3 regions of the Devosia sp. J20-27 genome follow, and region 1 is predicted to be linked to each of the others. Evidence: predicted binding sites of a transcription regulator. Region 1 holds the regulator's gene; each other region holds the start of a gene.
The links. Region 1 encodes PhoB, which activates phosphate uptake and scavenging genes when phosphate is short. Its sites were predicted from a motif close to TGTCATNNANCTGTCAT; they were not measured.
Positions count from the first base shown of each region.

Region 2: phnC (phosphonate ABC transporter ATP-binding protein) is a predicted target of PhoB. The motif match lies at 1,337-1,353, and genes of this name have one in related genera.
Region 3: AC0L4C_RS02550 (DUF1045 domain-containing protein) is a predicted target of PhoB. The motif match lies at 1,160-1,176, and genes of this name have one in related genera.

Region 1 is NZ_CM147875.1:255,896-261,017, reverse strand. Features, by position in the region: gene pstC (phosphate ABC transporter permease subunit PstC) at 1-147, shown strand, start outside; gene pstA (phosphate ABC transporter permease PstA) at 156-1,448, shown strand; gene pstB (phosphate ABC transporter ATP-binding protein PstB) at 1,489-2,289, shown strand; gene phoU (phosphate signaling complex protein PhoU) at 2,304-2,996, shown strand; gene phoB (phosphate regulon transcriptional regulator PhoB) at 3,007-3,711, shown strand; gene AC0L4C_RS01180 (VOC family protein) at 3,762-4,133, opposite strand; gene AC0L4C_RS01175 (GNAT family N-acetyltransferase) at 4,254-4,763, shown strand.
Region 2 is NZ_CM147875.1:3,784,844-3,789,965, reverse strand. Features, by position in the region: gene AC0L4C_RS18790 (DapH/DapD/GlmU-related protein) at 1-383, shown strand, start outside; gene AC0L4C_RS18785 (addiction module antidote protein) at 562-858, opposite strand; gene AC0L4C_RS18780 (hypothetical protein) at 858-989, opposite strand; gene phnC (phosphonate ABC transporter ATP-binding protein) at 1,425-2,249, shown strand; gene phnD (phosphonate ABC transporter substrate-binding protein) at 2,294-3,196, shown strand; gene phnE (phosphonate ABC transporter, permease protein PhnE) at 3,269-4,132, shown strand; gene phnE (phosphonate ABC transporter, permease protein PhnE) at 4,135-5,122, shown strand, end outside.
Region 3 is NZ_CM147875.1:531,754-536,875, reverse strand. Features, by position in the region: gene AC0L4C_RS02555 (alpha-D-ribose 1-methylphosphonate 5-triphosphate diphosphatase) at 1-411, opposite strand, end outside; gene AC0L4C_RS02550 (DUF1045 domain-containing protein) at 411-1,112, opposite strand; gene AC0L4C_RS02545 (glycerate kinase type-2 family protein) at 1,387-2,640, shown strand; gene AC0L4C_RS02540 (VOC family protein) at 2,645-2,992, shown strand; gene AC0L4C_RS02535 (Gfo/Idh/MocA family protein) at 3,229-4,167, shown strand; gene AC0L4C_RS02530 (putative quinol monooxygenase) at 4,178-4,468, shown strand; gene AC0L4C_RS02525 (2,4'-dihydroxyacetophenone dioxygenase family protein) at 4,555-5,052, shown strand.

The DNA of each region.
Region 1 (5,122 bases):
GTCACCCTGCTGATCGGCGATACCTCGTTCGACAGTCCCAAGACCCTGGCCGCCTTTGCCCTCGGCCTGATGCTGTTCCTGATCACTCTGGGTCTCAACATTATCGCCCTAACCATCGTTCGCCGCTATCGCGAACAGTACGACTGAGGCCAACGATGACCGACGCCACTGTGCCTTCCACCGCCGCCACCAGAGATCAGTCGAGCCCGGCCGCGATCCGCCGCAAACGGCGCTATGCCGCCGACTTCCGCCTGCGCATGTACGGCATCGCCGCGATTTCCACGGCCATCGGTCTCCTCGGTATCCTGCTGACGACCCTGATCATTGGCGGTCACCAGGCCTTCGTGCAGACCCATGCGCGCATCGACTTCCCGATTTCTGCCGAGCGCGTCGATCCGGCCGATCCCGCCAAGGCCAACTGGCGCGCCGTTGTGGCCGACGGGATCGAGGCCCTGCTGCCGCCAACCACCACACCGGCGCAGAAGCGCGCCATGGGGCAGATCCTCACCAACAATACCCAGTTCATCGTCCGCGATGCGGTCGTCCGCGATCCCTCCGTCATCGGCGGCACGCTGACCATGGATGTGCCGGTCGCCGATCCCTTCGACCAGCTCAACAAGGGTGTCATCCGCCGCGACACGCCCGAGGAAAACCGGCGCATTTCCGATCAGCAGATTGCCTGGTTCGATGCGCTGGCCGAGCAGGGTCGGATCTCCACCCCGTTCAACTGGGGCCTGATCTTCAATTCCGACAGCCGCTTCCCTGAAATGGCCGGCCTCGCCGGCGCCATCGTCGGTTCGTTCTACGCCCTGATGGTCTGCTTCCTGATCAGCTTCCCGGTCGGCATTGCCGCCGCTGCCTATCTCGAGGAGTTCGCGCCGCGCAATCGCTGGACCGACCTCATCGAGGTCAACATCAACAATCTCGCCGCCGTCCCCTCTATCGTTTTCGGCCTGCTCGGCCTGGCCGTGTTCATCCAGATCTTCGGGCTGCCGCGCTCGGCGCCGATCGTGGGTGGTCTGGTGCTGTCGCTGATGACGCTGCCCACCATCATCATCGTCACCCGGAACGCCTTCAAGGCCGTGCCGCCCTCCATCCGCGAGGCCGCCTTCGGCATGGGTGCCTCGCGTCACCAGGTGATCCTCCATCACGTGCTGCCACTGGCCCTGCCGGGCATCCTCACCGGTACCATCATCGGCCTCGCCCAGGCTCTGGGCGAAACCGCGCCGCTGCTGCTGGTGGGCATGAACGCCTTCATCACCAGCCCCCCGGGCGGCGTGCTCGATGCCTCGACTGCCCTGCCGACGCAGATCTACATCTGGGCCGACAGCCCCGAGCGCGGCTTTGTCTCCCGCACCTCCGCCGGCATCCTCGTGCTGCTCAGCTTCCTGCTGGTCATGAACGCCATCGCCATTTTCCTCCGCCAGCGCCTTGAGCGTAAGTGGTAGTCACAAGAATCCTATTCTGGAGCAAGATTGGATGAACAACATGTCCCAGGCCGCCGAGTCCACCACTGCTCCCCTGAGCAAGACGACGCCGGCCATGCGCGGCGAGAAGGTCAGCGTCTTCTATGGTGCCAAGCAGGCCCTGTTCGATGTCGATCTGGTCATCGGCCGCCATCAGGTGACGTCGCTGATCGGTCCCTCGGGCTGCGGCAAGTCCACCTTCCTGCGCTCGCTCAACCGCATGAACGACACCATCGAGGGCTGCCGCGTCACCGGCCTGATCACGCTCGACGGCGAGGACATCTACAATCCCTCGATCGACGTGGTCGAACTGCGCGCCCGCGTCGGCATGGTGTTCCAGAAGCCCAATCCGTTCCCCAAGTCGATCTACGAGAACGTCTCCTACGGCCCCAAGATTCACGGCCTCGCCCACAACAAGGCCGATCTTGACGAGATTGTCATCTCCTCCATCCGCCGCGCCGGCCTCTGGGACGAGGTCAAGGACCGCTTGCAGGAGCCGGGGACGGGCCTGTCGGGTGGCCAGCAGCAGCGTCTCTGCATCGCCCGCGCCATCGCCACCCAGCCCGAAGTGCTGCTCATGGACGAGCCCTGTTCGGCCCTCGACCCGATCGCCACCGCTGTCATCGAGGAACTGATCGACGAACTGCGCGAGAAGTTCACCATCATCATCGTGACGCACTCCATGCAGCAGGCCGCGCGCGTCAGCCAGAAGACCGCCTTCTTCCACCTCGGCAAGCTGATCGAGGAAGGCAAGACCGAAGACATCTTCACCAAGCCGGTGAACAAGAAGACCCAGGACTACATCACCGGCCGCATCGGCTGACGGAGGACACCACAATGCCCCTGAACGAGCACATCGTCTCCTCCTACGAGGATGAACTCACCGCGCTGCAGAGCGCCATTTCCGAAATGGGCGGCATGGTCGAACAGGCCATCACCGACTCCGTCACCGTGCTGCTCCGTCTCGACCACGAGCAGGCCCGGCAGGTCCGCCAGAACGACAAGCGCATCGACGAGATGCAGCAGCAGATCAACGACATGGCGGTCTCCATCATCGCCCGCCGCCAGCCCATGGCTGCCGACCTGCGCATGGTGGTGACCTCGATCCAGGTCGCCAACGATCTCGAGCGCACCGGCGACATGGCCAAGCAGCTGGCCAAGCGCGCCCTGCAGATCGAGAGCCTCGGCCTGGCGCCGAAGTTCTACAACGGCGTCCGCCACATGGCCGATCTTGTGGCCCGCCAGCTCAAGGCGGCGCTCGATGCCTATGCCGCCCGCAACGCCCAGGCCGCCATCGAGGTCTGCAACCGCGACGACGAAGTCGACGCCATGCACACCTCACTGTTCCGCGAACTCCTCACCTACATGATGGAAGACCCGCGCAACATCACCCAGTGCACCCATCTGCTGTTCTGCACCAAGAGCCTCGAGCGCGTCGGCGACCATGCCACCAACGTCGCCGAAGCGGCCTATTACCTCGAGACCGGCCGCCATCTCGGCGCCGACGAGCACGAGCGTCAGCAGGGCTGAGGAGCGGACCATGGCGCCCACCATCCTGATCGTCGAGGACGAGGCCGATCTCGCCCTCATGGTTCGCTACAACCTCGAGGCCGAAGGTTTCCGCGTTGCCTCCGCAGCCAGCGGCGACGAAGCCGCCGAGCTGATGCGCGAAAGCCTGCCCGATCTCATCCTGCTCGACTGGATGCTGCCCGGGCTCTCGGGCATCGAGCTCTGCCGCCGCTGGCGCTCCAAGGAAGAGACGGCGCGCATCCCGATCATCATGATCACCGCCCGCGGCGAGGAAGAGGAACGCGTCCGCGGCCTCGCCACCGGGGCCGACGACTATGTGGTCAAGCCCTTCTCCATCCCCGAACTGCAGGCCCGCATCCAGGCGCTGCTGCGCCGCTCCAGCCCGCAGCTGGTGACCAACGTCCTCAAGGCCGGCGATCTCGAACTCGATCGCACCAGCCACCGCGTCCGCCGCGCCGGTCGCGAGGTTCATCTCGGCCCCACCGAATACCGCCTGCTCGAATATCTGATGCGCCATCCCGGCCGCGTCTATTCCCGTGAGCAGCTGCTCGATGGCGTCTGGGGCAACGACGTCTATGTCGATGAACGCACCGTCGATGTGCATGTTGGCCGCCTGCGCAAGGCCATCAACCGCCGCGCCAGCGAAGCCGATCCCATCCGCACCGTGCGCGGCGCCGGCTATGCCTTCGACGAGCGCTTCGCCGCCATGAACTGAGAGACGGCGGGCCGACCGGTCGCCCCTCGGGCCGCGTTTTCCCTTGCGCTCTACCGGTGCTGGTCGATCAGCACAGGGTTGCCGTCGGGGTCGGTCAGAACGATATGCGCCGGTCCCTGGCCCGCCTCGTCGGCTTCGCTGTCGAGCTTGATCCCCGCCGCCTTGAGCCGCTTCTGGATGTCGCGCACATCGGTGAACGGCTCGCTCTCCTCGCCATTGGCGTCCCAGCCCGGGTTGAAGGTCAGCGTGTTCTTTTCGAACATCCCCTGGAACAGTCCGATCACCGCGCTGGCGCTCTTCATGATCAGCCACCCCTGCTCGGCGTCGCCATGCATGACGCTGAACCCCAGCTGTTCGTAGAACGCCCGCGATGCCGCAATGTCCTTGACCGACAGGCTGACCGAAAATGCGCCCAGTTCCATTGCGAGACCTCCCTTTGGCTGTCGCCGCTGCCGCGACGTTCTGGGTCCGCAGGCTAGACCACTCACGCCCGAGTGGCGATAACAACCCCGTCAGCACGGCCAACCACCAGGGCTCCATACATGCGCCTCGAAACTGATCGCCTCGTTCTCGATCTGCACAGCCTCGACGATTTCGAGCCCATGGCCGGCATGTGGGGCGATACCGACACCGTGCGCTTCATGGGCGGCCGCCCCAGTTCCCGGCAGGAGAGCTGGATGCGCCTGCTCCGCTACCGCGGCCTCTGGCCGCTGCTGGGCTATGGCTACTGGGCCATTCGCGAGCGCCGCTCCGGACTTTTCGCCGGCGAACTGGGCTTTGCCGATTTCCACCGCGAGGCCGATCCGCCCTTTGACGGCATCCCCGAGGCCGGCTGGGTGCTGGCGCCCTGGGCCCGGGGCAGGGGCTACGCCTCCGAAGCGCTCGCCGCCGCCCTCGCCTGGCTCGACGCCGCCGGCTTCCCCAAGAGCGTCTGCATCATCGACCCCGCCAACCTCGCCTCTCTCCGCCTCGCCCAGGCCCACGGCTACGGCGCTCCCCTCCCCACCCGCCTCTCCGGCACCCCCATCACCCTCTTCACCCGCACGCCCTGACAAACGGCGCCCTCACGACACCCTGCACCCTCACGATGAGCCCCTCCTTCCCTTCTCCCCTTGCGGGAGAAGGTGCCCGAAGGGCGGATGAGGGGTTCTGGCAAGGCCACAGCTCCTCACGTCGTCTGGAGCTGCGACGTCACTACATGTTGCCCACCCCTCATCCGGCACTGCGCGCCACCTTCTCCCGCAAGGGGAGAAGGAAACCGGGAGATCGATGTCTCCTGCCCACAATCCTCTCGGCCGGTCCACCCTCCCCCTTGCGGGGAGGGTTGGGGAGGGGGTTTGAGAGCCCCGATCCTGCTGCTTCCCCACCCTTGATCCCTCCCCGCAAGGGGGAGGGTGACGACTGCAAACCG
Region 2 (5,122 bases), 430 kb from region 1:
CCTCGCTGCACCACTTCACCTACCGCTCGAGCTGGTATTTTGACGACGCCGAGGACGACCAGAGCTTCTTCGACTGGCGCGCCGCGACCCCGATTTCGATAGGCCACGACACCTGGATCGGTCATGGCGCCATCGTCATGCCCGGCATCCGCATCGGCACCGGCGCCATCATCGGCTCGGGCGCCGTGGTGACCAGGGACGTCGCCGACTTCGCCATTGCCGTCGGGGTGCCGGCGAGAACCATCAAGCAGCGCTTCCCCGACGCCATCGCGGCGCGGCTGCTGGAGCTCGCCTGGTGGGACTGGGACCACGCCCGCCTGCGCGGCGCGCTCGAGGATTTCCGCACGCTCGAGATCGAGGCCTTTCTGGAGAAGTACGAGTAGGGGTGAGTCTGCGCGGGGCATGTGCGCGTTGCCCAGAGCCTCGTCCCTGATCACCCCCACGCTCCGTCATCCTCGGGCTTGACCCGAGGAACCAGTCTGGTCTGGCCGGTGACTGGGGAGGGATGGGTCCTCGGGTCGAGCCCGAGGATGACGGTGGTGGGGGTGGGGCTGTGCCAGGCTAGACGAGGTCGGACTGCGCCTTGGCGGTCAGTTCGATGCCCAGTGCCTTCATCACCGCGATCGTAGTCTTGACGGTTGGATTGCCGTTCTCGCTGAAGGACCGGTAGAGCTGCTCGCGCGACAGCCCGGTTTCCCGCGAAATCTGCGTCATGCCTCTGGCGCGGGCCACGACACCAAGCGCATGTGCGATGTAGGCCGCGTCTTCAGTCTTGAAGGCCTTCTCCATGAACACCGTGACGGCCTCGGCCGATCCCAGGTCTTCCGCTGGATCATAAGTCGTCAGCTTCTCGTTCATCAGCCTGTCCATGTGCCAGCAAGTTGCCGCGCCGCCTTGATGTCTCTTGCCTGCGAACTCTTGTCGCCCCCGCACAGCAGGACAACGATCGTATCGCCGCGCTTCTGGAAATAGACCTCGACGTCGCCCATATGCCCCAGCGCAACCGATCAAGCCGGGAGGCAATGATCGCCCGGGCCCGGACGTCCTTGAGCGCAGACCGCCACTTCCGGAACGTCTCGGTCTGTCTGAGCTCGAGCATGTGTAGTTTATAGACGACGATTAGCCCGGTGGCAAGGGTATGCCGGTGACTGGGGAGGGCTGGGTCCTCGGGTCGGGCCCGAGGATGACGGTGCGGGGGATAGGGCGTGGCGAACGCGACAATGCCCTCAACGATTTACGCAATGGTTTGGGGACGCACCGGGTCGTGCCATGCGCATCGCAGCGCATAACGCTGCCGTCTCAAAGGCTTGCGCCGGAGACGCAGCGGCTTTTCCACTGTCACAGACCCGTCATCCAATCTTCACACGCAGGTCGCGCAACCGACTTAACTCTTGATCCCGTCGATCACGGACGGGGGACGGTCCATGCTGAAGATTTCCGGGGTGTCACGACGCTTCGGCGCCAAGACTGCGGTTGATGGCGTCACGCTTGAAATCCCCGCCGGCCAGATGGTCGGCATTATCGGGCGCTCCGGCGCCGGCAAGTCGACACTGTTGCGCATGGTCAACCGGCTGACCGATGTTTCGGATGGCGCGATCCACTTCGATGGCGTGCAGGTGTCGGCGTTGCGCGGCAGGGAGCTGCGCAGCTGGCAGCGCGACTGCGCCATGATCTTCCAGCAGTTCAACCTGGTGCCGCGGCTCGACGTGATCACCAATGTGATGTTCGGCCGCCTCAACCAGCGCTCGACCCTGCGCACGGTGCTCAACCTGTTCCAGCGCGACGACATCTACGCCGCCATCGACATTCTGGAGCGCCTTGGCATTTCCGAGCATGGCGCCAAGCGTGCCGAGGCGCTGTCGGGCGGCCAGCAGCAGCGCGTCGGCATCGCCCGGGCGCTGATGCAGGACCCGCGCATCATTCTGGCGGACGAGCCGATCGCCTCCCTCGATCCGATGAACGCCCAGGTCGTCATGGACACGCTGCGGCGCATCCATGACGAGGACGGACGCATGGTCATCTGCAACCTGCACACGCTCGATACCGCCCGCCGCTATTGCGACCGGGTCATCGGGATGCGCGCCGGCCGCATCGTCTTCGACGGCAAGGCCGAGGAACTGACCACCAGCGTGGCGCGCGAAATCTACGGCGCCGACGCCGATTTCTCGGAGGAGGCCACCTCCACGAGCATCGAATCCCTCAGCCGCATCAGCGGCTTCAGCAAACCAGACGTCGCACTGGCAGTTTGACGACACCGCCCCGTTTTCGGGGTTTCCCCTATCGGAGAGTTGAAATGAAGAAGCTTGTTGCAGCGCTGCTGCTCACGTCGACGATGGTCGTCCCGGCCTTCGCCCAGGATATCACCGAATTCCGCATCGGCATCCTCGGCGGCGAGAACGCCCAGGACCGCCTGACCTCGAACGAATGCGTCCGCGCCTACACCGAGGAACTGCTTGGCGTCCCCACCAAGATCTTCACGCCCGCCGACTATGACGGCGTCATCCAGGGCCTGCTCGGCGGCACCATCGACATGGCCTGGCTCGGCGCCTCGGCCTATGCCAAGACCTACATCACCGATCCGGAAGCGGTCGACGTCGTGCTGGTCAAGACCAATCTCGACGGCTCGTTTGCCTATCACTCGATCGGTTTCGCCCGCGCCGACTCCGGCATCAAGTCGCTGGCCGACATGAAGGGCAGGGTGTTCGGCTTCGGTGATCCGAACTCGACTTCGGGCTACCTCATCCCCTCCGTCGAAATCCCCAAGGAAATCGGCGCCACCATGGAAAGCGGCGACTATTTCGGCGAAGTCCGCTTCACCGGCGGTCACGAGCAGACCATCGTTGCCGTCAACAACGGCGATGTCGATGGCGGCGTCACCTGGGCCGACGGCCAGGGCGACTGGGCCGACGGCTACAATTCCGGCGCGCTGCGCAAGGCCGTGGACTCGGGCCTGGTCGACATGAACGACCTGGTGGAAATCTGGAAGTCCAAGCCGATCCCGGAAGGCCCCATCGTGCTGCGCCGCGCACTGCCCGACGACGTCAAGACCAAGATGGTCGAGTTCCTGTCCGGCCTGCATGCCAAGGACAAGCAGTGCGCCTACAACATGGCCGCTGGCGACACGGCCGGTTTCGCGCCGATCACCCATGACGCCTACCAGACCATGATCGACCTGCGCCTGTCGCAGGAGAACTAAGGTCGGCTCAAACGAGCCAGGGCCGGGCACCGTGATGGTGCCCGGCCATTATTTGTACGGGGCCGACACACAATGTCCGAAACCTCCGCCAGCCTGCCGCGTCCACCCGGTATCCGCGGCAGCTATGTCGAAGACCTGCAGCGCCGGCGGCTCTATTCGGGTCTGCTGGTGGCGATCTTCGCGCTGCTGCTTGTCTCCGGCTTCATGCTGGCCGACGAGCGCAATGCCGGTGGTTTCTGGGACGGCCTGCCCAGGCTTTTCGATTTTCCCACCGAGCTGATCGCCGAGGCGTTCGAGAAATCGGCCAACCTGCCCGGCCACCTGGTCAAGTATTTCCCCTCGCTGGTCGAGACCATCAATATCGCCGCCGCCTCGACCCTGGTTGGCGGGCTGCTGGCGGTACTGATCTCGTTGCTGGCGACGCGCGGCCTGGCCCGCTGGCCGTTGCTGATCCCGGTGTTCCGCCGGATCATGGATATCAGCCGCGCCGTGCCCGAGGTGGTGGTGGCGCTGGTGCTGATCTTTGTGCTGGGTGGCGGGCCGGTTGCGGCCATGATTGCCATTGCCTTTCACACCACCGGTGCGCTGGGCAAGCTCTTCTCCGAGGTCAACGAGAATGCCGATCTCCGGCCCGTTGAGGGCCTGGCATCGGTCGGTTCGACCTGGCTGCAGCGCATGTGGTTTGCCGTGGTGCCACAAGTGGCGCCGAACTTTCTCAGCTACGCGCTGCTGCGCTTCGAGATCAATATCCGCGCCTCCGCCATCCTCGGCTTCGTCGGCTCGGGCGGCATCGGCTACGACCTGCGCAATGCCCTGAGCTGGGGCAAGGGCCGCTATGACGAAGTCGCCGCCATCTTCCTGCTGCTGCTGGTCACCATCATCGTCGTCGACCAGCTCTCGAGCCTTTACCGCAATCGCCTTGTGCGGGGGAACTGAGCATGACCGCTGCACAGAGCACTGCGACCGAAACCGTCTTCGACCTGCGCGCCGCCGCCGTCAGCCATTTTGGCCGCAAGCGCCTCGTCAGCATCGGCATCCCGCTGCTGATCCTCGCCTATCTCGGCTACATCTTCATCAGCTTCGACATTGCCGGCATTGCCGAGCGGGCGCGGCCGGAGAATGCCCGCATCCTGCTGGCCGATGCCTACAGCTTCAAGACCCATGTCACCCGCGACAACCGCTCGGGTGAGATCAGTGTCGCCATCGAAGGCGAGAACAAGGGCAGCTATGCCCAGGGCGTGGCCCCCGACTGGGTGACGCTCTACGGCACCGATGCCGATGTTGCGCTGGAGGACGGCACCAAGGTGCAGTTCCGCGGCGAGACGGTAACCGTCGACGCTCCTCACTACGGGCTGGTGACCATTGCCGCCGTCGATGGCGCCATCAAGCTGACGCTGCCGAGCGCCGGGACGCCCGACTGGATCAGCGCCTCGAACACCCGTGTCTCGCTGGTCATGCCGTCGGGCCGCGTGCAGGTGACGCGCTCGAAATCGGAAGTGTTCCGCTACGAGACCGGCTGGGAGCTGTTCTTTTTCACTCTCGACAGCCCGTTCTACGGCAAGAGCTTCGGCGAACTTGTCGCGCTCGCCGTATCCGGCAATGAACTGGTGGCCGGGCAGCCCAACATCGTCGCCATGGCCAGCGAGTTCTGGAACAACCGCATGTGGCGGCATGGCGATGTCGCGTGGGCCTTGTTCGAAACGGTGCTCATGGCTTTTCTCGGCACGTTCGGTGCGGGTCTCGTCGCCCTGCCGCTGGCCTTCTTTGCCGCGTCGAACTTCTCGCCGGCGCGAACCTTGCGCTTCGCCCTGCGGCGCGTCTTCGACGTGCTGCGCGGCGTCGACGGCCTCATCTGGACCATCATCCTGTCGCGCGCCTTCGGTCCGGGACCGCTGACCGGGGCGCTGGCTATCCTGCTCACCGACA
Region 3 (5,122 bases), 280 kb from region 1:
GCGCAGATGCACCAGATGCTCGGCCCGCAGCCGGTCTTCCGCATCGGCCTGCGCAATGGCATCGACCTGTGCCGCCACGTCATCGGTGATGTCGCCCGTCTCGGGATCGGAGCCCAGCCGGACAGCATCGAACACCGTGGTGATGCCGGCGCCGGCGATCTGCGCGTCGTGCGACTGCAGCGCCGCCATGGCGTGCCAGGTGACGCCCTGGCGCGGGCGATAATGGTTCTCGAAATGATCCGTGTGCAGTTCGACCAGTCCGGGGATCAGGTAGTCGCCCTCGAAATCCTCGCCGGTCTGCGACGGCCCGGCGTCGATGGCGGCAATGACGCCATCGCGCACCAGTAGCGAGCCCTCGATCACCTCGTCGGCGAGCACGATCCTGGCGTTGCGAATCCTCAGTTCGGTCATCAGACCTTCACCTGCGTGCTGAGCGGATAGTCGGTCTCCCGGCAGAATGGCGCACCCGATCCGGTCTCGGTGTAGAGCGTCAGCCGGTCCAGCATTGTAGCCTCTTCCAGCACCGGCGCGAACCAGTCTTTCGCTGCCGCCATCACTGCCGGCAGGGTGGCCGGGTCGAGCCGGTCCGTCAGCGTCATGTGAAACAGGAACTGCTCCATCACATAGGGGTAGCCGAAACGGTCGAGCAATTCGGTCTGGCGCGCGCTCAGCCCGCTTTTGAGGCGCCGCTCGCGGTCGATTGCCGACATCGGCGCCCGGAACGGCTCGAAGGCGGTGACCGCGTCACCGGCAAACGTGGTGAGCGTGTCGCTCTGCAGCACCGGCGTCAGCGCCAGGAAGCCGTCGAGCGAGCGCACTTCCAGCGGACCCAGCAGTACCGGTGCATGCCCGCTGGCAAACTGTTCCACCGCAGCTTCGAGCTCGGCCTGGGTCCGGCCATCGGCCAGTGCCATCGGCGCCTTGATCGTGGCGTGAAAACCGTAGCGTGAGGCCGACGGCGTGATGGCGGTCAGCGTCGTCCCGTCAATGCCCGGTATGCCCTCGTTGGAGACCGGTCCCGCAGCGGCATCGCGACCGAGCCAGCGTGCAGCCCGCTGCCAGAGATCGCTTGTAGTGGGCGGCGCATAGTAGATCGCGAAACGGTCTGGCATCAGCTCAATCGGGGGGATGGGACAAGCGGCCTGCCTAGTTGAAGAGCATGACAGCTATTTGACAAGCCCGGATCGTCACACCCGGCATGAGCCCCATCATGCTCATGCCGGGTGGCTGCACGACCGCCGCTTGCGCCGCAGCCTTTGCAGTGGCGGGAACCTAGAGGCGCGAAAATGAATTGCAGATGAACGTGCAAAGCGGACCGCGAGCGCCATCGCTGTCCTTGCGCGGTGCCCCCGTGAGTCTCAATATGCGGCTCCAAAGGGGCCACGGATGGATCGCGACAATCTCGAAACTCTCTTCAGGGTGGCCGTGGCCGCTGCGCAGCCCGATCAGGCCGTGGCGGCGCATCTGCCAAAACCGCCGGCCGGCCGCACCGTCGTCATCGGCGCCGGCAAGGCCTCGGCACAGATGGCAAAGGCCTTTGAAGCGGCCTGGCCGGGCGAGATTTCCGGGCTTGTCGTCACCCGCTACGACTATGCCACGCCATGTGAACGCATCGAGATTGTCGAGGCGGCTCACCCGGTGCCCGATGCCGCCGGTTTCCTCGCGGCACGGCGCATTATGGAACGGGTGTCCGGACTCAGCCACGATGATCTGGTGGTGGCACTGATTTCGGGTGGTGGATCGGCTCTGCTGCCAATGCCGGCGCCCGGCCTCGACTTCGAGGACGAGCAGGCCGTCAACGAGGCGCTTCTAGCCTCGGGCGCACCGATCAGCGTTATGAACGTCATCCGCAACCAGATTTCGGCTATCAAGGGTGGCCGCCTTGCCGCTCTCGCCGCGCCTGCCCGCGTCGCCACGCTGGTGGTCTCCGACATCCCCGGCGATGACCCGGCTCTGGTCGCCTCGGGCCCCACCGTGCCGATGGCAGCGACCCGCGCCGAAGCCAGGCACCTCGTCTCCCTCTATGGGCTGAAACTGCCTGCATCCGTCGCCGAACTGCTGGCCTCCGATGACAACCCGGCGCCCCGGCCAACCAATCCGGCCTTTGCGCATAATACCGTCCGCGTCATTGCCTCGGCCGCCATATCACTCGAGGCCGCGGCCGAAACGGCCCGCGGCATGGGGCTCAATCCGGCCATCCTCTCGGACGCCATCGAGGGCGAGGCCCGCGAAGTGGCCAAGGTGCATGCTGCCATCGCCAGGGAAGTGCAGCGGCGCAACCGGCCTTTTGCCAAGCCGGCACTGCTGCTGTCGGGCGGCGAAACCACCGTAACAATGCGTGGCACCGGCCGCGGCGGCCGCAATGCCGAATTCCTGCTGGCCTTCGCCATCGCCATCGAGGGCATGGCCGGCATCACCGCACTGGCCGCCGACACCGACGGCATCGACGGGGCAGGGGACAATGCCGGCGCCATCGCTGACGGCACCACTGCCACGCGCATGCGGGCAGCCGGCGTCGACCCGCAGGCGGCGCTCGCCAATAACGACGCCTACACTGCCTTCCGCGAGATCGGCGGGCTCTTTATGACCGGCCCCACCGGCACCAACGTCAACGACTTCCGCGCCATCATCGTGAGGTAGCACAATGGCCAAGGCACTGGGCATAGGCGGCGTGTTCTTCCGCGCCAAGGATCAGAAGGCGCTGGCCAAGTGGTACCAGACGCATCTGGGGGTCTCCGGGTTCTGGATGCAGGAGGCCGGTCCGACCGTCTTCGCGCCGTTTCCGGGCGATACCGACTATTTCCCCGCCGGCCGGCAGTGGATGATCAATTTCCGCGTTGACGATCTGGTTGGCCTGATGGCGCAACTGACGGCGGCCGGTATTGCCGTCGAAACGCGCCCCGAGTGGGATACGCCCGAGACCGGTACCTTCGCTCGCATTCACGATCCGGAGGGCAATCCCATCGAACTCTGGCAACCACCGGCAGAGTAGGCCAAGGCACCGGCCTCTCAGTCTACGCCTCCCTTCCCCTTGAGGGGAGGGACCGAGGGTGGGGTCCATCGGCGACCCGCCGCACCCACCCCCGCCCCTGACCCCTCCCCTCAAGGGGGAGGGGGACCTAGAGATCGCTGATGGAGTGAGGCCCCCCGGAAAATACTCCCGTGCCCGGCTTCCCTTTTGACCGCCATTCGCCTTAAGTGCCGGCACAAAAAGGGGAGCCTGTCGCCATGGCCAAAAAGAAGATTGCCGTCATCGGCATCGGCAAGATTTCGCAGGACCAGCACCTGCCGGTCATCGACAAGTCGCGCGATTTCCAGCTCGCCGCCTGCGTCTCCATGCGCGGCATCGGCCACGGCGACGTGCCGGTGTTCAAGACCCCGGCCGAACTCTACAAGGCCATGCCCGAAATCGGGCTGGTGTCGATCTGTACGCCGCCCAGCGTCCGGCACCAGATGGTGCGCGAGGCGCTCGACGCCGGCAAGGATGTGCTGCTCGAAAAGCCGCCAACCCAGACACTCACCGAGTTCGACGATCTGGTAGCCTATGGCAAGAAGACCGGCAGGGTGCTGTTTCAGACCTGGCACAGCCAGTACAACGCCGCCGTCGACGAAACCAAAAAGATCCTCAAGAAGGAGGGCGTCGCCTCGGTCCGCATCGACTGGCGCGAAAGCGTCCGCAAATGGCATCCGGGTCAGGACTGGGTCTGGGAGCCGGGTGGCTTTGGCGTCTGCGATCCCGGCATCAATGCCATGTCGATCTTCACCAAGATCATGCCGTTTCCGGTCTTCGTACAGGCCTCGCATCTGAAATACCCGGCCAACCGGCAGACTCCTGTCGATGTCGAGATCACCTTCAAGTCCCTTGAAAAGCACCAGCCCAGACTGAGCGCCGGCTTCAACTGGCTCGAGGAGACCGGCGAAATCTGGACCTTCGACATCAAGACCGGCAAGGGCAACAAGCTGCGGCTCGAAAAGGGCGGCACGGTGCTGGTCGTCAACGACCATGTGGTCATCCAGCAGCCCTCGGAAGAATACGAGGGCATCTATGATCGCTTCGCCAAGCTCCTGAAGAAGGGCAAGTCCGACATGGACGGCGCCCCACTGCGGCTGATCTCGGACGCTTTCTTCCTTGGCGCTCGCGAGAACGTCGAAGATTTCAACTGGTAGGAGGCTCGGCATGTTCGGACTGATCGGCAGTTTCAGCGCCCATCCGGGCAAGCGCGACGAACTGGTCGCGCTGATGACCTTGGCGGTCAACGATATGCCCGGCTGCCGCAGCTACGTGGTCGGCAAGGACCAGGCCGACCCGAACCTGATCCGCATCATCGAGATCTGGGACTCGGCCGCGAGCCACAGGGCCTCGCTCAATATCCCGGCCGTTGCCGCCATCATCAAGACGGCCATGCCGCTGATCGCCGGCTTCGGCGATCGCATCGAGTTCGAGCCCGTCGGTGGCATCGGCATCTGACGGACGATCTGTCACGCCTGTCTAGACCATGGTCGGACTGGCGCGCCGCGCGTCGGCGCTCTAGCGTTTCCTGAGGAGGACCCCAAATGTATGAGACCCTGAACGGCTCAGCTCACCCGCTGGCACCAAAGGAAATTGCTGTCACCGCCGTCCCCGAGGATGAGCGCGTCTGGGTGCCGCAGGCCGAGGGCGTCTGGTTCCGGCCGCTGATGCTCAATACCCTGCAGGGCCAGTGGTGCAACCTGCTGCGCGTGCGCCGCGCCGGCATCCTCAGCCGGCATCTGCATCCGCAGCCCGTGCATGGCTATGTCATCAAGGGCAAGTGGCATTATCTCGAGCACGACTGGGTGGCGGAAACCGGCTCCTACGTCTTCGAGCCGCCCGGCGAAATCCACACGCTCACCGTCCCCGAGGACGTGCCGGAGATGATGACCTTCTTCAACATCTCGGGCTGCATGGTCTATCTCGACAAGGACAACAAGCAGATCGGCTTCGAGGACGTCTTCACCAAGATCGACATGTGCCGCAAGCACTACACCGCCAACGGCCTCGGCGCCGACTATGTCGACCAGTTCATCCGCTGATCATTGACGCTGCCGTGGTCGCCTTCTCCCCTTGCGGGAGAAGGTGCCCGAAGGGCGGATGAGGGGTTTG